Regions from separate parts of the Paenibacillus sp. P32E genome, predicted to be linked through region 2. Evidence: riboswitches for the same ligand, from Rfam matches in the RefSeq annotation. Region 2 holds a riboswitch; the other holds the start of a gene.
The links. Region 2 has a riboswitch for thiamine pyrophosphate ahead of A3848_RS20295 (ABC transporter substrate-binding protein). Riboswitches for the same ligand answer to the same signal wherever they lie in the genome.
Positions count from the first base shown of each region.

Region 1: another riboswitch for thiamine pyrophosphate. It lies ahead of thiC (phosphomethylpyrimidine synthase ThiC); the one in region 2 lies ahead of A3848_RS20295 (ABC transporter substrate-binding protein).

Region 1 covers NZ_LVYY01000077.1:23,769-36,256, reverse strand. Annotated here, with positions in the region: gene clpP (ATP-dependent Clp endopeptidase proteolytic subunit ClpP) at 1-159, shown strand, start outside; gene A3848_RS30195 (GDSL-type esterase/lipase family protein) at 238-876, opposite strand; gene A3848_RS30190 (PdaC/SigV domain-containing protein) at 1,009-2,109, opposite strand; gene A3848_RS30185 (SIMPL domain-containing protein) at 2,396-3,154, opposite strand; gene A3848_RS30180 (HPr family phosphocarrier protein) at 3,381-3,650, opposite strand; gene whiA (DNA-binding protein WhiA) at 3,748-4,677, opposite strand; gene A3848_RS30170 (gluconeogenesis factor YvcK family protein) at 4,713-5,648, opposite strand; gene rapZ (RNase adapter RapZ) at 5,705-6,604, opposite strand; gene A3848_RS30160 (ROK family glucokinase) at 6,651-7,601, opposite strand; gene A3848_RS30155 (DUF438 domain-containing protein) at 7,859-9,130, opposite strand; gene A3848_RS30150 (DUF1858 domain-containing protein) at 9,173-9,400, opposite strand; gene thiC (phosphomethylpyrimidine synthase ThiC) at 9,663-11,357, opposite strand; TPP riboswitch at 11,473-11,579, opposite strand; gene trxB (thioredoxin-disulfide reductase) at 11,654-12,488, opposite strand, start outside.
Region 2 covers NZ_LVYY01000024.1:99,863-112,350, forward strand. Annotated here, with positions in the region: gene A3848_RS20250 (aminotransferase-like domain-containing protein) at 50-1,393, shown strand; gene A3848_RS20255 (NADPH-dependent oxidoreductase) at 1,474-2,157, shown strand; gene A3848_RS20260 (ABC transporter ATP-binding protein) at 2,400-3,311, shown strand; gene A3848_RS20265 (ABC transporter permease) at 3,311-4,048, shown strand; gene A3848_RS20270 (sensor histidine kinase) at 4,055-5,206, shown strand; gene A3848_RS20275 (response regulator transcription factor) at 5,203-5,805, shown strand; gene A3848_RS31840 (hypothetical protein) at 6,298-6,519, shown strand; gene A3848_RS20280 (ABC transporter ATP-binding protein) at 6,587-7,381, opposite strand; gene A3848_RS20285 (ABC transporter permease) at 7,470-8,231, opposite strand; gene A3848_RS20290 (thiamine-binding protein) at 8,228-8,521, opposite strand; gene A3848_RS20295 (ABC transporter substrate-binding protein) at 8,571-9,641, opposite strand; TPP riboswitch at 9,765-9,876, opposite strand; gene A3848_RS20300 (hypothetical protein) at 10,057-10,356, shown strand; gene A3848_RS20305 (hypothetical protein) at 10,386-11,855, opposite strand; gene A3848_RS20310 (MFS transporter) at 11,900-12,488, opposite strand, start outside.

The DNA of each region.
Region 1 (12,488 bases), on a different contig from region 2:
CGCGACAAGCTGAACCGTATCCTATCTGAACGCACTGGCCAACCGCTGGAGCGCATCGAGAAGGATACCGACCGCGACTACTTCATGACCGCTGCTGAAGCAGCTGAATACGGTATTGTCGATAAGGTTATTGAGAAGACGCTGCCTGCAGGCGTATAATTCTCAGCACATGCAAAAGAGGCTGCCTGGACCATCAAGGTCTAGAGCAGCCTCTTTTGTATGTGTAGCAGTAATTCGTTATCCGAGCCGGCTGTAACCCAAGGCATCGAGCTTCCCGGCGATTACACGGTACCCTCTGCCGTTAGGATGGACATGATCCAGTGACAGCAGTCCACGCTCATTGCCGGCGAACTCATGATAGATGGAGGCAAACCCGCATACATTGCTGCTGTAACCCGCAACATAGCCGTTAAACTGGCGTACCCAGTCTGTAGCTTCCGATAACTGGGGATAAGGATTATAGAGTCCAACCATCCGGATGATATAGGGCCGGCGGCTCCCGTTCTTTAACTGCCAGAGTGAACCCATAATCTCGCTGAAGTTTCTTTTACATGCGTAAAGCGCCCGTTCCAGCGCCGGAGACAGGTGACCCGGACGAAATGACACGGCTTTGGCTGCTTTGATCAGATCATTTCCGCCAATGGACAACGTTACAATATCTGCATCCCGGACAGCTTGGCGGAACATGGGGTCACGGCTTAGACGTTGCTCCAATGCAGCCGTAGTTAGACCATTGATACCAAGATTGACCGATCCGACTGGAGCGCGGAGCCGCCGCTCTGCCATTCTGCGGTAAACGGGTACGAAGCCATTACCCGGCAACGCTCCGAATCCGGTCGTCAAGGAGTCGCCAATGGCCGTGTAGAGATAACTCATTTCCTTCCCTCCCCGCTTGTTAAGCTGGTTTCTCCTTTAGCTTATGAACGGGGGAGGCACCAGGCAACGGGAAGGTGTCCATATACGGCATTAGCGGAGCGGGCTAATCTCCTGTTTTATGCAAGAATGCACTTATTTCAGACTAGCGAACGGGCTGCTTCCATCTGGCAGAAGCTCCTTGAAGGTGAACTCATATTCAGGGAACCCGGAAGCATATGCTGTATATTCATAAATTTGGAAGAATACTGCCAATTTTCCGTCTTTCACATAAAAATTCTTCTCTGTATTCAGGCCGGTGAAGCCTCCCAGGTAACCGCCCTCTGCTTTGATTAGCTTGGACAGCTTGGCATTAAGCTCTTTTTTATAGTTCGGGTTGGCTTTCAGTAAATCCCCGATCAGGAGGCGCTTGCCGTCCTTCAGAGAGAACGTGAATGCATTGCGGTAAGTCATGCCGTGGGCACCGCCAGTATAGCTGTACTGGGTCGTGATCAGACTGAGTATGCCGTCTTGATTGTATGTGATCACATAGCCGCCGTCGAACTCATACGGCCGGTCGTCCGAGGATCTATTCGCAATTTCCTTCTCTGCTTCAGCTGCAAACTTGTTGAGTGTCTGCTTAATTGTATCGTTGATCGTTTGCTGGGCCTTGGCATTCACCAGACCGCTGATCTGCGGATAATCCAGTTTGACCGGTGTGTCCTTACTTTCCTTAACGATGCTCTCCGTCTTTATGGTGATCGCATTTTGCGGTTTGCTGACGACATTCAAAGCGCCTGTAGCCGCACTATAGTCCCCCTTATACCCCAGATAATCGCTCAGCAGATCAAGCGGAACGAACAGCCGATTGTTGATATTTTGGGCTTGATAACCATTTAGATAATAATTATTCACACGGATTGAAATTTCGTAATCGGTGAGAGACAGATTAACCTTCGTTGTTCCTTTACCGATTGTATAGACCTTTTCTGCCTTATCATAGGTCAAGGACATACCCAGTGAATCGCGTAAAAAAGTCACCGGCACCCATACTTTCCCTTCATGGACAACACCAGTCTGAGGTGTAATCTTCCCGTTTACCTTCAGCACCACTAGCGAATGTTCCGCATTTGCCTTAACCGCAGCCGAAGCAGCCTGACTGGTCCCTGCGGGCAGAATCCCTCCGCTTAGCAGAATCCCTGCCGCCATAATACCTGCCCCCCATGTGAGGGCTTGTTTCTTCTTGATGTTCTTCATATGGTTATCCCCTTCCGCTAATACGATGATAGATTAGATGAAAATCCCAGAATACCGTAGAGCAGCCTGCTTGCTGCCCTTGTTTCCACTCTTACCATTATAGAGACATCAGGAGCAACGGTTGTTACAAAGCCCTTTACAATTTCTTAAGCTTCGCCGATCATTTCAGTGCTGCTTATTACATTTCTTTAAACAAAATGAGAGATCTCGCAACCATTTCCCGCAAAAAAAGAGGCACTGCTCCCTGCTGTAACCAGCAGAAGAAGCGCCTCTTGAGGAAAACGGACTATTTCAGCTCATACATTACGGTAAGCTGTGTTGAAACCTTCACTTCTCCCGGCTCAACGGAAGTGCCGCCGGCTGTATCTGCCGCTGCTTTGGACATTGCCGCATTTTCCATATAGATCACTGGGTTGTTGCCGTCATCATTCTGTGTGACCGTAATGACCTGGCCCAGGCTGCGTTTGGCTGCTTTGGCAATAGCTCCAGCTTTTACATCTGCATTGGTCATGGCTTTTTCAATCACCTGCGCTTCAAAGGCTGACGGATCTTCAATGGCGAATTGGGCATTGCCAATGTTGTTCGCTCCTGCGTTAGAAGCGGCATCCAGCAGCGCTCCAACCTTGGTTAGATCACGATAGGTTACCTTCAACGTATGCTGGGCAATGTAGCCTTTAACCTGTTGGCCATCTTTATCAGAATAGCTGTAGTTCGGTTGTACGCTGAATTGGGTGCTCTGAACATCTTTATCTGCAATGCCCCAAGTCGTCTTCAGCAGTGTGGTGATCTTGGTGATTTTGGCTCCATTAGTTTTCTGCGCCTCTTCTGCCGTTGCTGCCGAAGTGCTTACCCCGATAGACAGATAGACAACGTCCGGTTTGATGGAAAGCTCTCCTTTGCCCGTCACATTGACGATGTTTCTCTGGGCCTCTTCTGCGGCGTAAGCCTTTTCAGGGCCTTGGAATGCTCCGCTCAAAGCCATCCCCCCTATCATCAAACTCCCTGCCAGCATTACCGCTCCGAGCTTTTTGCTCCATGCATTCATGTTTGCCATCCCCTTTCGTTATTTGTAATTGTTGTTGGTACTCTCTAGACGGCGCGGCTTGGCAAAAGTTGCATATCATCTCAATAGAAAAGAAAAAAAGTCATACAAGACCACAGGAGCAGATAACCGTAACCTTATCCTTTCCTATACCTCTCAATACGAAGACATTAAAAAAAGCCCCGGAGGGCTTTTTGTCATACCATTTAAAAGTAAGGCCTTGCAACAATTACTGGTTCTCAAGCTCTTCTTTGCTGACAAGACTTGTCAAAGCGGTTACAGCTTGGTCCGCATCGGCGCCGTCCGCGCTGATATAAATCTCCGTGCCGGAACTGATCGCCAGGCTCATAATACCCATGATGCTTTTAGCGTTCACTTTTTTATCGTCTTTTTCCACGAAAATCTCCGACGAGAATTTGTTAGCTTCCTGCACGAACAATGCTGCCGGCCGAGCGTGAAGCCCCGTCTTCAACCGTACAACTACCGGGTGCTTTGTCATGAAACGCTTACCCCCTATTTGAGATCTGCCCAAAAATTTCACATTAATTTTATAATATTATATCATTATAACCGCAACCGCACTAGAAAAAAAATAATCAGCCACCCCGGACCTTATCAGCCAGCTCGTCAATTTTGCGCAAACGGTGATTTACTCCCGATTTACTGACTGTGCCTTTCAGCATTTCGCCAACTTCCTTAAGGTTGATATCCGGGTGTGCCAGTCTGATCTCGGCTACTTCGCGCAGCTTATCCGGCAGGCTTTCCAGCCCCACCTCACGCTGCAACAGCTTGATATTCTCGATCTGCCGCACCGCCGCACTTATGGTTTTGTTCAGGTTGGCCGTTTCGCAGTTGACGATCCGGTTCACGGAATTGCGCATGTCACGCATAATCCGCACATCCTCGAACTTGAACAGTGCTTGATGTGCACCGATCAGGCTAAGAAACTCGATGATTTTCTCGCCTTCCTTGATGTACAGGATGAAACCCTTTTTGCGCTCAATGCAGCGGGCATTCAGATGAAATTCACCTGCCAGATCCACCAGCGCCTTGCAGTGCTCCTCGTACATCGAAGCAATCTCCAGATGATAGGAAGATCCCTCCGGATTATTGACCGATCCTCCCGCCATAAACGCCCCCCGCAGGTATGCGCGTTTGCAGCAGTTCTTGCCGACAATTTCGTGGTCGATCCCATCCGTGAAGATGAAGCCTTCGGAGACGATCCGCAGATCCTTGAGAATTTCCTGAACGCGGTTTGGAATCCGCACGATATAGACGTTATTCTTCTTCAAACGCATTTTTTTACGCACGAGCAGCTCGATATGGACCTGGTAATATTTCTTAAGCAAAGAATATACCCGCCTTGCAATCGCGGCGTTCTCCGTCGAAATGTCGAGGACTACCTTTTTGCTTGAAAGCTGCACCGAACCATTCATCCGGATCAGCGCGGACATCTCTGCTTTCTCACAGCAAGGCTGGCTCTCCACCATCGTCAGCTCTTTTTTGGTAAGGGCCGCAAAAGACAAGGGGCTCACCTCTTTCATGTTCCTACAAAATAGACTTATCTGGAAATCCAGTCTTTCACAAGCTGGTAAATATGATGACTTAGCTTATCTGTATCATGCCTCAGATAGGTCTTGAATAATACCAGCTTGTCGGCAATCACTTTGTAGCCGTTGCCATCCACTACATCAAGGTCAAGCTGTACGGGCCGGGCACCCTTTTCTGCATACTTTAACTGGACCTGCTCAGGAATCTCGCCATCGTTCACGATCACGTAATCGAACAAATGAAGGCCTACGTGGTCATAGACGGCCTGAAGGTGGTCACTAACCGTGTAGTTGTCTGTTTCCCCGGGCTGGGTCATCACGTTGCAGACAAAAATTTTGATCGCGTCCGAGGCCACAACAGCCTCCGCCAGCTTAGGCACCAGCAAATTAGGAAGAATACTCGTGTACAGACTGCCAGGACCGCACAGGATGGCGTCGGCATTGCGGATGGCCTCCAGTGCCTCCGGGAGCGGCTCTACATCTGCCGGCTCCAGGGAGACCCGTTTGATGACTCCTCTGGCTTCAGGGATTTTGGACTCACCTGTAATCATAGAGCCATCAGCCATCTCAGCGTGTAGCACTACAGCTTCGCCAGCAGCAGGCAAGACGCGTCCGCGCACGGCGAATAACCGGCTAAGCTCCCGGACCGCAGTGACAAAGTCACCGGAAATGTCCGTAAGCGCCGCCAGAATCAAATTCCCGAGGCTATGCCCGGCCAAGCCTTCTCCGCTGCTGAAGCGGTATTTCATGATCTGGGCCATAAGCGGTTCTACATCAGCCATTGCTGTCAGTACATTGCGGATATCGCCAGGGGGCGGCATTTGCAGTTCGCTGCGCAGTATGCCAGAGCTTCCCCCGTCATCCGCAACCGTAACTATCGCTGTAATATCAAGCGGCTTTTCCTTCAAACCGCGAAGCATAACAGACAATCCCGTACCTCCACCCATAACGACGATACGTGGACGTTGTCCTTGTTCTTCAGCCACTATTGACCCCTTCTCTCTTAATGCCGGTCACGCTCGGAGTCCCGGTGACTGACGGCTACCGACTCCGTCTCGCTAACCCCCAGCATCTTACCCAGGTATTCGGATATTGCCACAGAGCGGTGTTTGCCTCCCGTACAGCCAATACCGATAATAATCTGGGATTTGCCTTCTTTCCGGTATTGCGGAATCAGGAAATGAAGCATATCCAACAGTTTGGTCAGAAACGTCTGTGTCTCCGGCCATTTCATTACATAATCGTAAACCTCGCTATCCTGACCGGTCTTTGGCCGCAAATGATCCACATAATGAGGATTCGGCAAAAAACGGACATCAAACACAAGGTCTGCGTCGATCGGAATTCCGTATTTGAAGCCAAACGAAGTAATATTAACTGAAAGAGTACTTTTGCCCAGATGGGAAAAACGCGATATAATCTTCTCCTTCAACTGGACAGGCTTCATGCTGCTGGTGTCAAAACATAAGGTTGCTGAATTCTTCAGCTCCTCCAGCATCTGACGTTCCAGGCGGATGCCATCCAGCGGCATGCCTTGGGGCGCCAGCGGATGATGCCGCCGGCTCTCCTTGTAGCGCTGTACCAGTACGGAATCTGTTGCATCCAGGAAGAGAATTTCAAAACCGATCGTTGACTCATCTTTGATATAGGACAGTGACTCCGACAGAGCTGTGAAGAATTCTCTTCCGCGCAAATCGATAACAAGCGCTACTTTGGCAATTTTCCCTTTGGATTGCTCAATCAGCTCTGCGAATTTGGGAATCAGCACCGGCGGCAAATTATCCACACAGAAAAATCCGAGATCTTCCAGGCTCTGCACGGCAATCGTCTTGCCTGCACCTGACATGCCCGTAATAATGATCAGGGTGGCACCACCGGGCGGTGATTGTTCCATTTCGGTCATCAAAGCGCCCCCTCCCTATACATAGTATATGAATAATTCCATCTGCTTAAGAACGCAGCAAAAGACCTGCAGCGCCAATAATACCCGCATCATTTCCAAGCTCGGCAGGCACGATGGTCACTCCGGTCTGTAGTGGGGCCGGGGCCAGCTTCGCGAACACGCGGCGAACCTCTTCAAACAGAATATCTCCGGCTTTGGAGACACCGCCGCCAACGATGAATACCTCCGGATTAAGCACCGCTGCGACAGCAGCCATGGATTTACCCAGATAGAACGCAGCACGGTTCACAATTCGCAGAGCAACTTCATCTCCGGCCTTGGCTGCATCAAATACCTCTTTTGCGGCAATTTTCTCCACCATGGACAGGGAAGTGCGGTCGCCGCGGCTAACAGCATCATTGGCCATGCGAATAATACCCGTAGCAGAGGAAACGGTCTCCAAACAACCCATGTTGCCGCAGCCGCATTGGATAGCTTCCAGATCAGGCACTACAGAAATATGACCAAGCTCGCCCGCTAGTCCGGCAAAACCCTGATACACCTTACCATTAATAATGATACCGCCGCCGACACCTGTGCCCAGCGTGTAGCAGACGCAATTCTCCACACCACGTCCCGCTCCGCTCCAGGCCTCACCCAGTGCAGCGACGTTAGCATCATTGTCTATTTTGACTGGCTTGTTCAAGCGACCCTCAAGAATGGAGCGGATCGGCACATCTCTAAAACCTATGTTAGGCGCAAGGATGATAATTCCTTCACGAATATTCGTAAACCCGGCCAGGCCCGCTCCTACACCGGCAAGCTGATCCCAAGAGTACGGGGAGTCCTCCACAATCTGACGCACATACTTTTCGATATTATCGATGACGGCATCGACGCCATCCGCAGTTCCCGTAGGCCCCTCAAAAGTGTGCAGCAGGTTCCCCTCGGCATTGCAGATTCCAACCTTAATCGTGGTTCCACCTAAATCCACGCCAACGTAGATACTTTCAGACATGTAACAAGCCACCTTTTTCTATGCTAAAATAGTTAATCCTACGTACCCACTATAATAGAAGGTACCCCTGCGGTCAAGGAAAGGCGGCACACCCGGCCACATAAGGGGCTGGTATTTTTTTAAGACTAAAGATACGGTTTTTAGAGTACCCTGTAAATTCTTATCTTTATAAAAAAAGCCTCTTACCTATGCGGCAAGGGGCGGATGGATCAACTTCACTTAAGGGGATGGCCGGTGAGGCGTTTGACTCTAGACGGCTACTCCGACAAAATCCGTTTCTGTCCCTCCAGTGCGCGGATCGGTGCGATGTTCTGGGTGAATTCGAGGGTACCCATGTAGCGGCCTGCTTCGTCACGTACTGCGAAATAACGGATGTAGATAAATTTATCCTTTATGGCAATCCAGAAATCCTCAGCGTCTTTGCGGCCCGCCTTGAAATCCTCCAGCAGCTTCTCAACGACATGCACGCTTTGCGGCGGGTGGCAGTTCTGCACCGTGCGTCCAATGACGGCCTTAGTGCGGGCGAAGATCCGCTCTTTCCCATGCGAGAAGTAGCGGACTACATCATTTTCATCAATAAATGTCAGGTCGACAGGCAAATGATTCAGCACTGTTTCCAGCTGATGCAGCGACAGCAGGCCTGTCTCGAAGCGGATAAAGCCTTGCGGCGATAATCCTCCTTCTCCCTCTCCTTCTTCCGCTTGCACGGCTGCTCCCTCCGGTTCTGCGGCACGCTCAGGAATCCATTCCTGCTCCGGCGCAGTCAGACAGAAGCCAATTTCGTCGCTTTCGCGGGCGATTTTGACCCATTCATCTTCAGTCAGCTTATCGAGCGCCATCGGCAGCAGAATATTTTCTTCCTTAAAGATCATTTCATTTACTTCCTGGATAATGTTCGTCAGAAGAGCTCCAAGCTCCGCAGCTTCCCCGTTGTACGCACTGAGCGCCGCTTTTGCCTGTTTAATCATACCGCGAATACCATCATCCACTCCCCACATTACCTTGGTTGGTCCATAAATGCCGTATTTCTCAAGGTAAGGGAACAACAGATTTTCTTTGCGGCTATAGTGCTTGTCGAGATCCAGCAGTAGGCTCAGATCCTCCAACAGCTTGAAAATCATCTCTTCGCTGTCGTTCCGCTGGAATTTATCGGCATGCAGCTGCAAGCGGAAGTTCACAAGCCGTTCAATCTCACGGTTCTCCAGCTTAAAGGTGTGGACAGGATGTCCCGGCTGCTCCTCTGGCTTGTTAGAACGGTGAATTTCCTGGATTGAGCCTTTAAAAATGGCCGTATGCACAGAGCATAGGCGCTGTACCTCCGTTACAGGAATCCCCTCCTCTGTCATCAGGGAATGCTCCATCGCGGAAATTTCGGCTACCGTAACATCACCTACCGCTTCTGCAAAACGCGCTTTGACTTCCTCTACACTTTTTCCGGCATGCAGTTCCTTAATAATCTCCTTAAGCATGGCTTGGCGGCGTGTCTGCTCAGGAATATCCATTTCACGGTTGTTAATCAGTTCGCTCATCGTTCTCTCTCCTTCTCTATTCCACTTGTTAATCTCAGTGATCTATTCAATAATCTCGAAGCCATGGCTCTGAAAGGCCAGTCGGACGGTTTCGCGATCCATTTTCTTCATTGTGATTCCTTTAGACAAGGTCATGAACCGACCCGCCGTCTGCAGCATGCCAGGCTTCGTAATATCGCGGAAACCCAGCTCAACCATAATGTCTATGGCCTCCGGATAACGACTGACCAGCTCGAATATGGATTCATCCATGTTAAGGCGTTTGCTCATTGCACTCTCCTCCTGCAGCTTAGCTTCATGTCAATTGATAACCTTTCTCAACAACAGCTTAGCATAGGGTACGGGGCCAAAGAGTGATTGCAGTCACTAAATTAGAAACTTATATACCTGCAACTATTCATTGCAAAGCAGAAATGAATTGGCCCCGTTTTTGTTACCATCATGCCTGTATGCCAACTTATGGATATAAAAAAAGGCTGTTTCCTCCGCCTGTTACAGCAGAAGAAACAGCCTTTTATAAAGTCCGTTCCGGTTATAGCATTTGGCTCAGTCTGGACGAATTGCGGATATCGTGCGAAATGCGCATGCTGCAGAATTTGGGACCGCACATGGAGCAGAAATGCGCTGTTTTGGCACCCTCGGCTGGAAGCGTCTCATCATGGTACTCCAGCGCCCGCTCAGGGTCGAGCGACAGATGGAACTGGTCACGCCAGCGGAACTCGAACCGAGCCTTGGACAATGCATTGTCCCGATCCTGGGCACCCGGGTGGCCTTTGGCCAGATCTGCAGCATGAGCAGCGATTTTGTAGGTGATAACTCCTTCGCGCACGTCATTCTTATTAGGCAGACCCAGATGCTCCTTGGGCGTAACATAGCACAGCATCGCTGTCCCGAACCAGCCGATCATCGCCGCCCCAATCGCCGAAGTAATATGGTCATAACCCGGGGCAATATCCGTGGTTAACGGACCCAGGGTGTAGAAAGGGGCTTCCTGGCAGAGCTCGAGCTGCTTGTCCATATTTTCCTTGATCTTGTGCATCGGCACATGCCCCGGACCTTCGACCATCACCTGAACATCGTGTTTCCAGGCCATGGCTGTCAGCTCCCCAAGTGTCTCCAGCTCAGCGAACTGAGCCTCATCATTGGCATCGGCGATGGAGCCCGGGCGCAGTCCGTCTCCCAAGGAAAAGGCCACATCATAAGTCTTCATAATCTCACAGATTTCTTCAAAATGTGTATATAAAAAGTTCTCTTGCTGATGTGCAAGGCACCAGGCCGCCATGATGGAGCCGCCTCGGGACACAATTCCGGTCATTCTTCCGGCAGTAAGCGGGATATACTGCTTCAGCACCCCGGCATGAATGGTAAAGTAATCCACGCCTTGCTCCGCCTGTTCAATCAGCGTGTCGCGATATAGCTCCCAGGTCAGATCCTCGGCTATTCCTTTTACCTTCTCCAGCGCCTGATAGACCGGCACTGTGCCGATCGGTACTGGTGAGTTGCGGATAATCCATTCGCGGGTGGCATGAATTTTTGTACCAGTGGAAAGATCCATAATCGTATCGGCACCCCAGCGGGTCGCCCATCTCATCTTCTCCACTTCCTCTTCAATGGAAGAAGTCACGGAGGAATTCCCAATGTTCGCGTTGATCTTAACCAGGAAGTTACGGCCGATGATCATCGGCTCACTCTCAGGATGGTTGATATTAGCCGGGATAATGGCCCGTCCGGCAGCGACCTCATCCCTTACAAATTCAGGCCGGGTATTCTCGCGAATCGCGATATACTCCATTTCCGGCGTAATCATCCCCTGCCGCGCATAATGCAGTTGGGTAACATTGCAGCTCTCACGTGCTCTTAAAGGATTCCGCCGCAAGCCGGCGAACCCTTCTGCCGACGTCCGGTCTGCAGCTAATCGGGAGTCTCTGGGCTGAGCGGTTCTCCCGGCGTACTCCACTGAATCCCCGCGCTCCGCAATCCAGCTTAAGCGGTGCGGAGGCAACCCTTTCCGAACATTGGTATCTTCAGCGGCATCAGTGTAAATACCACTGGTATCATAGACACGAAGCGGTGCATTGTCCTCTTCCCCCGCAACACCTTCGGTCCGGCTAAGACGGATTTCACGCATCGGAACCTGAATATCGGGACGCGAGCCTTCTACATACACCTTACGGCTTGCGGGAAATCCCGACAGATCGATTTGTTCCTTTTTTGATGAATCTGACATTTTTATCTCCTCCTCATCGCTCTGTGAGCCATTCAGATAAGATCAGCACGCAGCAAAAAGCCGCTCCACCTGGAGCGGCTTTATTCATGAACAGCCCAATAAGGCTGTGCTCAAAAAAGGTCCGGCTCCACTTTCCTACGCTGGTATGATCCAGATCAGGTTCAAGGGTCCGGGAATTCAATTTCCCCGTCTCAGCCTATTCAGGCTCCCCTAGTGGGTATCTTATCTAATTAAATACAATCTACTTTAGCAGGTATTTATTGTCAATCAAAAAATTTGTTTAACCAGCATTGTGGTTACTTATCCAGCGCTTCGCTCCAGTCATGTACCATAGCGCCTTCCAGATATTTCTCAGCATCCATAGCAGCCATGCAGCCGGTTCCTGCAGCCGAAATCGCCTGCCGGTAACGGGTATCCTGAACATCCCCACAAGCGAACACGCCGGGAATGTTGGTTTCGGTTGTCCCCGGATTCACAACGATGTAGCCGTTGGCATCCGTAGTTATCTGACCGCCCAGGAACGCGGTATTCGGTGTGTGGCCGATAGCGACAAATACGCCATCTGCTTCCACGAGCTCCTCAAGACCCGTATCATTGTTACGGACGGTAAGTCCCTTCACCCCGGTATCCCCGATGGTCACTTCAAGCGGTGTGCGGTTCAGGGCCCAAGCTACTTTGCTGTTCTCCCGCGCCCGGTCCTGCATAATCTTCGAAGCGCGAAGTTCCGGACGGCGGTGGACCAGAGTTACACTGGAAGCGAATCGCGTGAGGAAGCTGGCTTCCTCCATCGCGGAGTCGCCGCCGCCGACCACGACAATCTTTTTACCACGGAAAAAGAAACCGTCGCAGGTTGCACAGGTACTTACCCCGCGTCCGACATTCTCCTGCTCTCCCGGTATGCCCAGGTACCTCGCCGAAGCACCGGTCGATATAATCACCGACTCTGCTTCCAGTACACCCAGACCATCCACGGTTACTTTGAAAGGGCGCTGCGAGAAATCCACAGAATCCACCCAGCCATTCTTAAATTGAGCCCCAAAGCGTTCTGCCTGCTTGCGCATGTTATCCATCAGATCCGGACCTAGAATACCTTCAGGAAAACCAGGAAAGTTCTCTACCTCTGTCGTCGTA
Region 2 (12,488 bases):
AGTTAGCCGATTCCTGTATAATAAAAGAAAAAGAGAAGGGAGGCGTGCTATGAAAAAGTTTCATGCAGTCTTATCCCAAATGGAGAAGGGGATCAAGGGAGGACAGTTCAGCCCCGGGCAAAAGCTGCCCTCTGTGCGTAATGCCGCAGAGTTCTATGGGTGCAGTGTCAGCACGATTCTTCGGGCATATGGGGAGCTGGAGAGATCACACGTGATTTATTCCATTCCGCAGAGCGGATATTACATGGTGGACAGGACGGAGGAACCGGCCGCTTCCGGCAGCAGTGGGGAGATCGATTATGCCTCGGCCTCGCCCGATCTGAACGTATTTCCGTATTTGGATTTCCAGCACTGCCTCAACAAGGCGATTGACCGGTACAAGTATCATCTGTTCACCTATGGAGATTCGCTGGGGCTGGAGACGTTGCGCCATACGCTGGTGTCTCATCTGGCAGAGTATCAGGTTTTTGCCAAAATGGAACGCATCCTGATCACTTCGGGTATCCAGCAGGCGCTGGAGATTCTGGCCAGGATGCCGTTCCCGAACGGCAGGACGGAAATATTGGTTGAACAGCCGAGCTATGATATTTACCTGCGGTATTTGGAGGCGGAAGGGGTGACGGTGAGCGGAATCGCCCGTTCAGCGGCAGGGATGGATCTGCAGGAGCTGGAGGAGAGGTTCAGAGGCGGGCGAATCAAATTCTTTTATACCATGCCTAGATATCATAATCCGCTTGGAACCTCGTACAGCGCAGAGGAACGGAGAGCCATCGCCGGGTTAGCGGGCAAATACGATGTATACATCATTGAGGATGATTACATGGCAGACCTCGGAACGGAGCGGCGTTTTGATCCAATCTATGCGTATGACCAGACGGCTCATGTGGTTTATTTGAAAAGCTTCTCCAAAATCATTTTTCCGGGTCTCCGGCTGGGTGCGGCTGTGGTGCCTGAACCGCTGCTGGATACCTTCCGCGCCTATAAAGGCTATACAGACACTTCGTTGTTGTCTCAGGCGGCGCTTGAGGTATACATCAAGAATGGCATGTACGAGCATCACAGACACAAAATAAAAGCCCTGTATGCCGAAAGGATTCATGCCATGTATGAGGCCCTCCGGCAGCACAATACGGAAGATTTGATTGAGGTGTCTGCTGAAAGCTCCGGCATGTATATGCAATTCAAGGTGCCGGGAACAGTGAATCTGGAGCGTCTGGTCAAGCGGCTGGGGGAGCGGAAGATCCGGGTCGTATCCGGCAATGGATTCTATCTGTCCGGGTACCGGAACCGTGAAAAGTTCCTGCGCATCAGCATATCACGCGCCCGGCTGGATCAGATTGATGAGGGGGTCAAGGCCATTGTCCAGGAGGTGAAGCGGGGGAGCGGGTGGTAGAGCGCAGCTGTGCCTGTTGTTTGTGGTTCTATTAGTGTTCATAATGCCTATATAACTAGAAAAAAAGTGAGGTTAAGATTATGAAACCCAATAACGAAACGCTGGAGCTATTGAACCGGCATACCTCTGTCCGCCAGTTTCTAGACAAGCCGGTCAGTGACGGGCAGCTGGCGGCTATCATCGAAGCGGCCCAGATGGCTTCAACCTCCAGCAGTGTCCAGGCTTACATTGAGCAGTGCCCGGTGTTCCTGGTCTGGTGCGCCGATCTGTACCGTCTGCGGGAGATCAGCGGACCTTATCTGCAGGGGGCCGAATCTTACGAGGATTCCACCGAGAACCTAATCGTAGCCACCGTCGACGTGGCGCTGGCCGCCCAGAATGCGGCGGTTGCCGCCGAGTCGCTTGGTCTTGGCATTGTCTATATCGGTGGAATCCGCAATCATATTGCAGAAGTGTCTGAACTGCTGGGGCTGCCCGAGCTGGTCTATCCGGTCTTCGGCATGTGCCTGGGGTATCCCGCCGGAGTGAACGGTATCCGTCCGCGTCTTCCGCTCCAGGCGGTGCTGCATCATAATGGCTATCAGGCTGAAAAGTCGGTAGGACAGGTTAAGGTGTATGATGAAATAACGCGGGATTACATGCGCGAACGGACCGGAGGGCAAAAGGATACGCCTTGGTCCGAGATGATGGCAGGGCGTCTCGCCCAGCCCTCCCGGCTGCAGATGAAGGAGTTTTTGCTGCAAAAAGGGTTCATGCAGAAATAGGCCGGGATGGCCTGACGCCTGCCAATTCCATAGGGTTAAAGTCGTTAAGAGCCTCCTGTCAACGCTTCACGTTGGCGGGGGCTCTTTGGCTTGCCAGACGAAGCAGGCAGATTGTGCTGTGCTTGCTCTAAGCCGGATGACAATTGTCACCCGGAAAAAATGACAGTCCATACTGATGTCCCCTTCTGTTATTGATTACTATGGAAGTACGGCAAAGACATTAGGTGATGGAGGAATCAGACATGAATCACGTGATTGAAATGAACGGCGTCAGTAAAGCCTTCAATGATAAAAAAGCGGTCGACGGTATTAGCTTTACCATCGGCAAGGGGTCCATTACAGCGGTCCTTGGACCAAACGGAGCGGGGAAAACAACGATGATATCGATGCTGCTGGGGCTGCTGGAACCCACAGAAGGAACGATTAAGGTATTTGGAAGCTCTCCCCGGGATGTGAGGGTGCGGGAGCGCAGCGGGGCTATGCTGCAGGAGGTGAGCGTAATGGACCGGCTTAAAGTCCGTGAGATTATCGCCCTGATCCGAAGCTATTATCCGCAGCCGATGGATATGGACTTTCTGCTGGGGGCGACAGGGCTGGCTCCTGCGGATCTGAACCGCTATGCAGAGAAGCTCTCCGGCGGCCAAAAGCGCAGTCTCTCCTTTGCGCTGGCGCTGGCGGGAAACCCGCAGCTGCTGTTCCTGGACGAACCGACGGTTGGACTGGATACCACGGCCCGGCGCCACTTCTGGGACACCGTGAGGGAGCTGGCCGCCCGGGGCACAACGATATTGTTCACGACCCATTATCTGCAGGAAGCTGAGGATATTGCCGACCGGATTCTGTTGTTCAGTCAAGGGACTATCGTAGCGGACGGCAGTCCGGAAGAGATCAAGGCAAGAATGGTTAAGCAGTCGCTATCCTTCCTTCCAGCCGGGAATGCCGCACATCTGCGCGGGCAACTGCTGGAACTGCCTTCTGTTGAAGATTGCTACGACAAAGACGGCCGGATCCATGTGACCACAGAGAACACGGACGAGGCACTCCGGGGGATTTTTACCGGCGGACTTGCCGTGAGGGATGTGCGTATTCACCAGGGGAGCCTGGATGAAGCATTCGAGCAGTTAACCATGAACAGAGAGGAAGATACGAAATGATGAGACTTGTTGCCGTGCAGTGCAAAGCGGAGATGCTGCGGATTTTCCGCAATCCCTATTATGTATTTTGGTCCTTGCTGATGCCGATCATGTTTTACTTTATCTTTACAAGAGTAGTGAACACGGGGTCGGACGATGCATCGGAGTGGCAGGCGCACTACCTGATGTCTATGGCCGCTTTCAGTGTAATGGGTTCCGCCATTATGACCATGGGTATCCGGTTGGTCCAGGAGCGGACCCAGGGATGGAGCACATTCATCCGTATCACCCCGCTGCCGTCTTCGGTATATTTTACAGGTAAAATGTTCGGTCAGACCCTCATGCATCTGTTCTCGGTACTCTGCATTTTTCTCGCTGGGTATTTGATGAACGGCGTATCACTGACGGCTGAACAATGGCTGCTGAGTGGACTGTGGATTCTGGCGGGCTCCATGCCTTTTCTGGCCCTCGGTACGCTGATAGGTTTCATGAAGCGTGTCGATACAGCAAGCGGTGTCAGCAATGTGCTCTATATGGGGCTGGCGGTTGCCGGAGGCATGTGGATGCCGCTTGATATTATGCCGAAGCTGATGCAGCGGATTGGTCACTGGTTGCCTTCCTATCATTTTGGGGATGGGGCCTGGAGGATCGTAGCAGGGAATCCTCCGCAGTGGGGAAGCATTCTGATTTTGCTCGGATATCTGGCGGTCTTTATGATACTATCGGTCTATATCCGAAAAAAACAGGAAGCGGTGTAATCCATAATGACGCGCAGGCAGTTCCGGTTGTTTCCGCAAAGATTCGGCTTTTTCCCTTATATGTGGCTCCTGTACTTATTGTTTCCGGTCATCAATCTTCAGGAGGAGCATGGAATTAAGCTGGTGCTGGGTGCAGTAATGCTGGCCTTGTTCGTCGTGACCTACCGTCAGCTCTATTGGGTCACGGGCAGAAACTTTACCTTGTGGCTGGCTCTGCAGGTGCTGATTATTGTGATTTTGAGTGTAGCTTATACGCCTTATGATCTGTTTATGGGCTTCTTTACGTCAAATTTTATCGGCTGGTACACGAAGGATAAACACTTCAAAATGGCTTATTCTGCTTTTGCAGCTATGGTGCTTGTTCCGTTAATTATGGCTACCTGGGGGATGGCTATAGGGGATCTGGTGTTCCTGTACCCTTTCATGATTATTATGCTGGTCTCCCCGTTCGGTATCCGCTCGCTGTACCGCAAGAGAATGCTCGAAAGGGAGCTGGATCAGGCGAATGAGGTCATCAAGGAGCTGGTCAAACGTGAGGAACGGATGCGGATCGCCCGGGATCTGCATGATACGCTGGGGCATACGCTGTCGCTGATTACCCTCAAGAGCCAACTGGTGGAAAAGCTTGCGGCCAAGGATACCGTTCGTACACAGGCCGAAGCGAGAGAGATCCAGCGGATTTCACGCGCTGCGCTGCGCCAGGTCCGTGAGCTGGTATCGGAGATGCGTGCCATATCCGTGGCTGAAGAGCTGGCTGAAGTAGGGGAGATGCTGCGCACTGCAGAGATTGTCCTGGAGATCGAGGGGGATACGGTACTGGAGGGTGTATCCGACCTGACGCAGAATATTCTGAGTCTCTGCATCAAGGAAGCGGTGACCAATATTGTGAAGCACAGTGAAGCAGACTGGTGCCGGATTGCCATTGCCATGGCAGAGGGGGACGTCCAGATTACCATTGAAGATAATGGGGTTGGTCTGCATAGCCGGGACCCGGAAGGCCGGGGGCGGAGCGAAGGCAACGGGATCAAAGGGATGGCCGAACGGCTGTCGCTGATTGATGGATCGATTACGCTGCGTTCGGGAGCAGAGCGGGGGGCTGTCTTGACGGCAGTTGTCCCGAGAGTAGTCAAGGAAAGAAAGGATGGAGTGACCGCATGATACGCATCGTGATTGCCGAAGATCAGCGCCTGCTGCGCGGGGCCATGGCTTCGCTGCTGGATCTGGAGGACGATATTGAAGTGGCGGGGGAAGCCGGAGACGGAGCAGAGGCGCTTGCAGTGATTGAACGACTTCAGCCGGATGTATGCCTGATGGACATAGAGATGCCTTATAAAAGCGGGCTGGAGGTCGCAGAAACGCTGAAAGCTAAGGGCTGCGCCACCAAAATCATTATCCTGACTACCTTTGCCCGTCCGGGCTATTTTGAGCGGGGCGTGAAGGCTGGCATTCAAGGTTATCTGCTGAAGGACGAGCCGGTGGATAAGCTGGCGGATGCGATCCGCCGGGTGATGGCCGGACACCGGGAAGTGTCTCCCGAGCTGGTCTTCGGCAGCCTGCGGGAAGAGAATCCGCTGTCTTCCCGGGAACAGGAGATCCTGAAGCTGGCGGGTGCCGGCCAGAGTGCGGGGGAAATTGCCGCTACGCTGCACCTTTCCTACGGCACCGTCCGCAATTACATATCGGAAATTCTGAACAAGCTGGAAGTGAAAAGCCGGATCGAAGCCGTGCGGCTGGCAGAGGAGAAGGGCTGGATGTAGAAGGAAGGCGTGCTTCAATTGTAGTCCAGATATGCTGCGAATGAAGTGGAAGCTCAGCTGTGCTGCAGTAGAATGAAATGGAAGTTCAGCTGTGATTGTTAGGCATACTAAAAGTGGCTGAGTGCTGAGTAGCTGGGTGGCTGAGTGGCTGAGTAGCTGAGTGGCTAAGTGGCTGGGTAGCCAAAGGAACAACGGAAAGCAGGCAGTAGGCGAATCTAAAGGGTTAGTGGAATTTATACCCTTAATCTGGCGGGATTTCAGCGTTTTCAGGGTTTAGTGGGATTTTGTACACTTAATTCTGGCCACGGGGTCCTAGACTGGGCTTGAACGCTGAAATAGGTATACTTTTTCCAAATAAGCGCACTCTATGCTTGTTATGCGCAGAAATAGGTGTACAATTTCCCACTAATTTTCAACGGAACATATTCAATAGGCCCGGCCCCTCATCATAGGGGGCCGGGCTTATTTGTTGTAGTAGAGTAAAGACAGCCAATGCATTTCAAACGGGTGAAACGCAAGTTGGCCCGCGTGCTGCGAATGAAATGCGGCCGGGCATGCTGTGAATGGAATACTCCCGGTACGCCACGAATGGACGCGGCCCGGCAAGCTGCGAATGGATGCGGCCGGCAAGCTGCGAATGGATGCGACCCGGCATGCTGCGATGGAACGTGGCCCGGCAAGCTGCGAATGGATGCTACCAGGCATGCTGCGTAGATGCGGCCCGGCATGCTACGTGGATGCGGCCTGGCATGTTGCGTGGACGCAGCCTGTAACGCTGCGCTTACCGGGCAGTCCTGGCCTGCTCCTCGCGCATCCATTCCGACAGCTCGCGTCTGAGCTGTAGAAATTCCAGAGAATCGGTTATTTCCCCGCGCCGCGGACGCGGGAAGGGAACATCAACGATATGCAGGACGGAGCCGGGCCGTCCCGAGAAAACATAAATACGGCTGGAGAGAAGGAGTGCTTCCTCGATATTATGGGTAATGAATAGTACAGAACGGCGGTTTTCTTCCCACAGCTCCAGCAGCCAGCGCTGCATCTGCTCACGGGTCAGCGCATCCAGCGCGCTGAACGGCTCGTCCAGCAGCATTAACTCCTGCGGCGCGAGCAGCGCCCGAAGGAAGGCTGCCCGCTGCTGCATACCGCCCGACAGCATATGCGGATAGGCGCGTTCGAACCCGCCCAAGCCGACTTTGTCCAGCCAGTGGCGGGCGGCTGCCCGTGCTTCGGCCTTGGGTTCGCCTTTCAGCTCACCGGCGAGCAGGACGTTGTCCTCGATGGTCCGCCACGGGAACAGTGCAGGCTGCTGAGGCATATAGCTGATCTCTCCACGCTGCCCGGTGACGTTCTTACCGCCCATGTTTACCGTTCCGGCATCGGGCAGCTCCAAGCCGCCGATGATGTGGAACAGGGTGCTTTTGCCGCAGCCGGAAGGGCCGACAATGGAGACGAATTCCTGGGGCTCAACCGTTAGAGATACATTGTCGAGCACGCGGGTCTCACGGCGGCGGTGGAAGAAAGCTTTGGATACGCCGTCTACATTCAGGGCGGGATGCGCGCCTTTAGCTCCCGGCATGTACGCGGAGGAAGCCTGTTCCAAGGTGTTCAAGTTAGGATGGCCTGCTAACAAAATGATTCATCCTCCTTTCCAGAAAGCTTAAGTATCAAGAGGTCTTGCGCGGCTTCCAGCGAACCAGCCACTTCTCCAGAAGTGCGATCAGGGCAAACAGCACCAGACTAAGAAGAACAATAATTACGATGGCAACGAACATCCGGTCTGTGCGGTAGGAGGCCTTCTGCAGCAGCATGTAATAGCCAATGCCCTTGTCTGCGCCGATCCACTCGGCAACCACAGCGCCCATTACTGCATAGGTTGCGGAGATCTTAAGGCCGGAGAACAGGGCTGGCAGAGAACCGGGCAGCTCTAGCTTTGAGAAGATCTGCCACTTGCTAGCCCCAGCCATTTTCATATAGTTCATCATGATCCGGTCGCTTTGGGCCAGCCCGCCCATGGCGGCAACGGCAACCGGGAAGAAGCAGACGAGTGTGATGAGTACGATTTTGGGCAGCAGTCCGAACCCGAACCAGATAATCAGCAGCGGCCCGAGGGCGATGGAGGGTACATTCTGGCTGAGAATCAGCAGCGGATACAGCGCTCTTTTCAGCCAAGGCACCAAATGCAGCAATAGAGCTACAATCAGGCCCACACCTGTACCAATCGGGAAGCCGATTAGGGTCAGCCGCAGCGTAGCAGCCGTATGTGCCCAAATGCCGGAAGCATTACCCCGGGATTCGCGGGCGATATCGCCGGGGCTTGGCAGCATCCAGGAAGGGACATGAAGTACGGAAACCGCCAATTGCCATACGCCCAGAAAAAAGATGACCGCCACAAGGGGCGGCCAGATTTGGTTCCAGTACGATCTCACGGCCGGTATTTTTCCGTCAGCTTATCCATGCTGATTCCGCTGGGGTTATGGGCGATCTTGATTTGTGAGATGACGCTGGGGCTACCCGCTGCGATCAGTGCTTCATGCATTTGGCGTACCACCTCAAGCAAATCGCTGAGTTCGCCCTCCATCGTGGTTTCGAGCGGATTCACCTGGTGCTTCACGCCGGATTGCTGAATGACCTCAATGGCCTTATCCACATAAGGAATAGAATCCTCGTTATTCGGAGTTTTAGGAATGACTTGAATGCTGAGCAGGGTGTTTGCCATATCAATCAGATCCTTTCAGGTTGGGTATTGTAAAACTTGCAGTGTAAGACTACTTGTTCTCCGGCAGATATTCATTCGTGAACGCTGAAGCGGTATCCAGTGGTTTGTCCAGCAGCTTCAGACCGTACATCCAGTCGGCGTAATTCTTCCAGACCTCGGCTTTCTGCTCTCCCCATCTGGAGGCATCGTCCTTATATTTCGGGCTGAGCCATTTCTGGCTGGCCAGGACGAGCTTGGGATCCAGATCCGGCACAGCCTTCGAGAGGATGGCGGCAGCTTCTTCCGGCTTGTCGATCGCATATTGATAACCTTTGGAGGTAGCTGCAAGGAACGCCTTCACCAGCTCCGGATGCTCAGCGATTTCCTTCTCGCTCGTGGTCAGCACCGGGGTGTAGTAATCCAGCTGAGGCGCGTAATCCTTCAAATACAGCATGTCCAGCGGTTCACCGCGCAGCTCGGCTTCAATACCGGTCCAGGCGTAGAATATCCAGGCAAAATCGATGTCACGTTTCACGGCGGTGAAGAAATCAGCTTCGCCGATATTGACCAGCTTCACCTTTTTAACATCGCCGCCTTCAGGGTCCATGATCGCCTTCATGGCAGCTTCTTCAGCCGGGGAACCCCAGCCGCCGTAGGTTTTGCCTTCGAAATCCTTTGGTGTCTTGATATTGCGGTCCTTCGGGGCGGCAAACCCTGAGGTATTATGCTGGATGATGGCGGCGATCGAGACGAGCGGCACATCCTGCAGACGGGCCAGAGTGAGCGCCTCCTGGGCACTGATGCCAAAAGCGGCTTCGCCTGAGGTGACCATCGTGTCGGCTCCCGCCGCACCCGGCTGTACAATTTCTACATCCAGGCCTTCCTCCTTGTAATATCCCAGCTCTTTGGCTGCATAGAGGCCGGTATGGTTCGTATTCGGCGTCCAGTCCAGCGCGACCTTGATCTTAGTCAGTTCCTTAGGCGCGTCCGTTCCTGTTGCAGTTGCTTCCGGCGCGGCGGTGCTGTCCCCGGCTGGAGCGGCGCTATTCCCGCCGGAATTGGCTGTATTGCTGCCGCACCCGGCCATGACGATGACCAGCATGCAGCTGATGCAGAGCATTAGTGCTTTTTTGACTCCCATTTCTATTCTTCTCTCCTTCCAGCTAACCCAGTCTTCCGAACTCTGATGATGTCCATACCAAAAAAAGCGCCCCGAAGATCGGGACGCCAGCAATTGCGTTAGGTAGCCGCTTAGCCAAAAAGGCTGAATGCGGGTGGTGATTCCTACGCTGGCATTATCCAGATCAGGTATAAGGGTCAGTATCTGTGTGGGATACACTCTCAGCCGGCCAATTCCAGCCCCCCTGGTACTATGAAGTTATGGGTGTTGCTGTGTTCTTACGCTGTATTATAGCGGTCCCCTTCGGGGTTGTCCAGTAGTGGCCCCGGATTCCAGCAATCCGCTCAGGCACTGCCAGGCACGCCGGGTAGACTTACCATATGTTATATAATAAGATTAATACTTTACAATTATGTTTCAAAAAAGGAGTGACCCTATGCTCACTGATCAGCAAAATGCCGGAGAACGGCTGAAGGTGCTAGCGGAACAGTTGGCTAAAGAAGTCACTTTGCGTCAGTATGAACGCCAGCCCGAGTTGCGGCAAAGATTCGGCCCTTCCGGAATGGCAAGAACCAAACAGGATTCACTATATCATTTACGGTATCTGGCGCAAAGTGTGGCGCTGGACAGCCCGCTTTTATTTATTAATTATATTGTCTGGCTGAAGGTGCTGCTGATGCCTAAGCTTGCCTCTGCGTATGCGGAAGCCTGCCGGGAACTCGAGAACCTGCTGTAGATCAGCGGCTTCTCTTTTTTATAGGTTTGTCAGTCATATCCCTGAACTCTTTTTCTTTTTCTGCGGCGGCTGCGGATTCCGTTCCACAGCTGCTTCAGGCTCAGGCCGATACTGACAGCGATCCCCGTAAATGCAACGAACAGCGCCAGATATTCAAATGGGGAATACTCCAGCATCTTGCTCCAGTCAATCTTACCTTTAAGGTCCTCAATCACCTGATTCATGCCATAAATACCGCTCACCACTGTGAACACCGTCAGGATCATCAGCAGCGTGTCCCGCCGTTTGGCCTGGAATTTCTCCTGGTATTGAAACAGGTCATTCAAGGTCATTTTGACCTCATCGAACAGGGCATCATTCCCGTAGACCTTGCGCAGCTGGAAAAAAATCTCCCGGCCCTGGGACTGCGAAATGAGCTCCAGAAAATAAAATTTGGCCGAGAACTTGTTGATCATAAAGATCAGGTTCTCAATTTCATCCACATCATGGTTAATGCGCAGCCGGGAGTGGATGTTGGCCAGCTTCAGCAGAACGATTTTATGAAATATGCTCAGCAGCAGCCCGTAATAATATTCTCCATACATCTGATTAATGAGCTGGGTGGCTACCCCGGATTCAGCCAAGCTCAGGCAGCAGAACGTCTGCTCATTCGTCATGTAATAGGTGTCCGGCCCCCAGCGGCTATAACAGTGCTCCCCGCAATAGTCCCGAATATACCCAGGATCGCTGGCACTGATGTATGGCTTGCCTCCCAGGGTCATACCATCCAGCTGGGAAGCTCGGTACAGCAATTCCACGCTAATCTCATTTTCCTTGTCCTCCTGCCGGTCAAAGCCGTAAAAAGCCTGAACCAGCATTCTCTCATCCACAAAGAACGGCAAAGTTTCAAAATAGGCGCCATTGATTTCCGAAGGGTCGAGAAAAGGCTCCAGTCCGCCCACTACATTCCTGAACACAAAATCCTCCACCTGATCAAAGGAACGGTCATGACAGTGGATGGAGGTTAGTTTGTCCCGAAAAGATACATCCTCCAGTGTCCGGAAACGGTCGGCGAACTCAAGGACGGTGCTGAAGGGGAGATGCTTCTCCCCGATGCTGACTCTGATCGTCAGGAAACCGAGTTCAAAAGGGCAGACGAATACATCCGTCGAGAGCACTTGAAAATGAACCGACTGTCCGGGCATATCCATCCTGCAGGGCAAATGGTTGGCCCGGGAAAAGCGGCGGAAGGAATCCTTGTCCTTCTCGCGGGGGAATAGCACATGGGCGGCAAACGGGAGGTAGCTCCGCTCCATCTTTTCATGGGAAACAGAGTAGCCTTCGCCGTAATAAGCGTCCTCCAGTTCTTTGTTGTCAAGAAAAAACCGGGTGAATCCTTCTTGTGTCAGATGTTCGATCAGCTTCATATCTTCACCGTCCTTGATAGAGAAGGGGAAGATGAACTGCAGCAGGGCGGTATGAAGTGTTGGTTCAGAAGCAATAGGGATAAGTTCAGGCATGAATAGGTCCCACCCTTGCACGAAGGATAATTACACGAATTATATTACCCTATTTTCCAGGCTGCCACGCTAAGCAGGAACAGCACAGCGGCACAAGCGGCCAGCAGTCCAGAGGTCTGGGCGATCTGCAGATGATCCATGGACCAGCCGGTGGCAAGCGGCAGCACCGCGCCGCCGATCCCGCCGGAAGCGATCATAATGCTGGGAGTGGATTCCTCGGCTCCAGGCAGCAGCTTGCTGGAGAAGACGAGCGCAATGGAGAAGATGCCTGACATGCATAGACCGAGCAGCGCTAGTACAGCAAAAGCAGCAACGCGCTGCGAGGCGAGCGGGAAGATCGCCAGCAGCAGTACAGTGGCGAAGCAACTGGCCAGCACATATCTCCGATAGGAGATCCGCTCAGCCAGAACCCCGGCGTACAGCCGTCCCGCAGACATCGCCAGCCAGAAGAAGGTGACCGTTAGGGCCGCCGAAGCGTCACCCATGCCGAGTTTGGTTATGAAGATCGCCGGCATGAAGTTGACGAGGCTCATCTCCGTACCGACGTAGAGAAAGAAGAAAACTATGAACAGGCTGAGCAGTATCCACTGCCTGCCTTTATAGGGAAGCTTTCTTGAACGCAGGCGCTTAGCG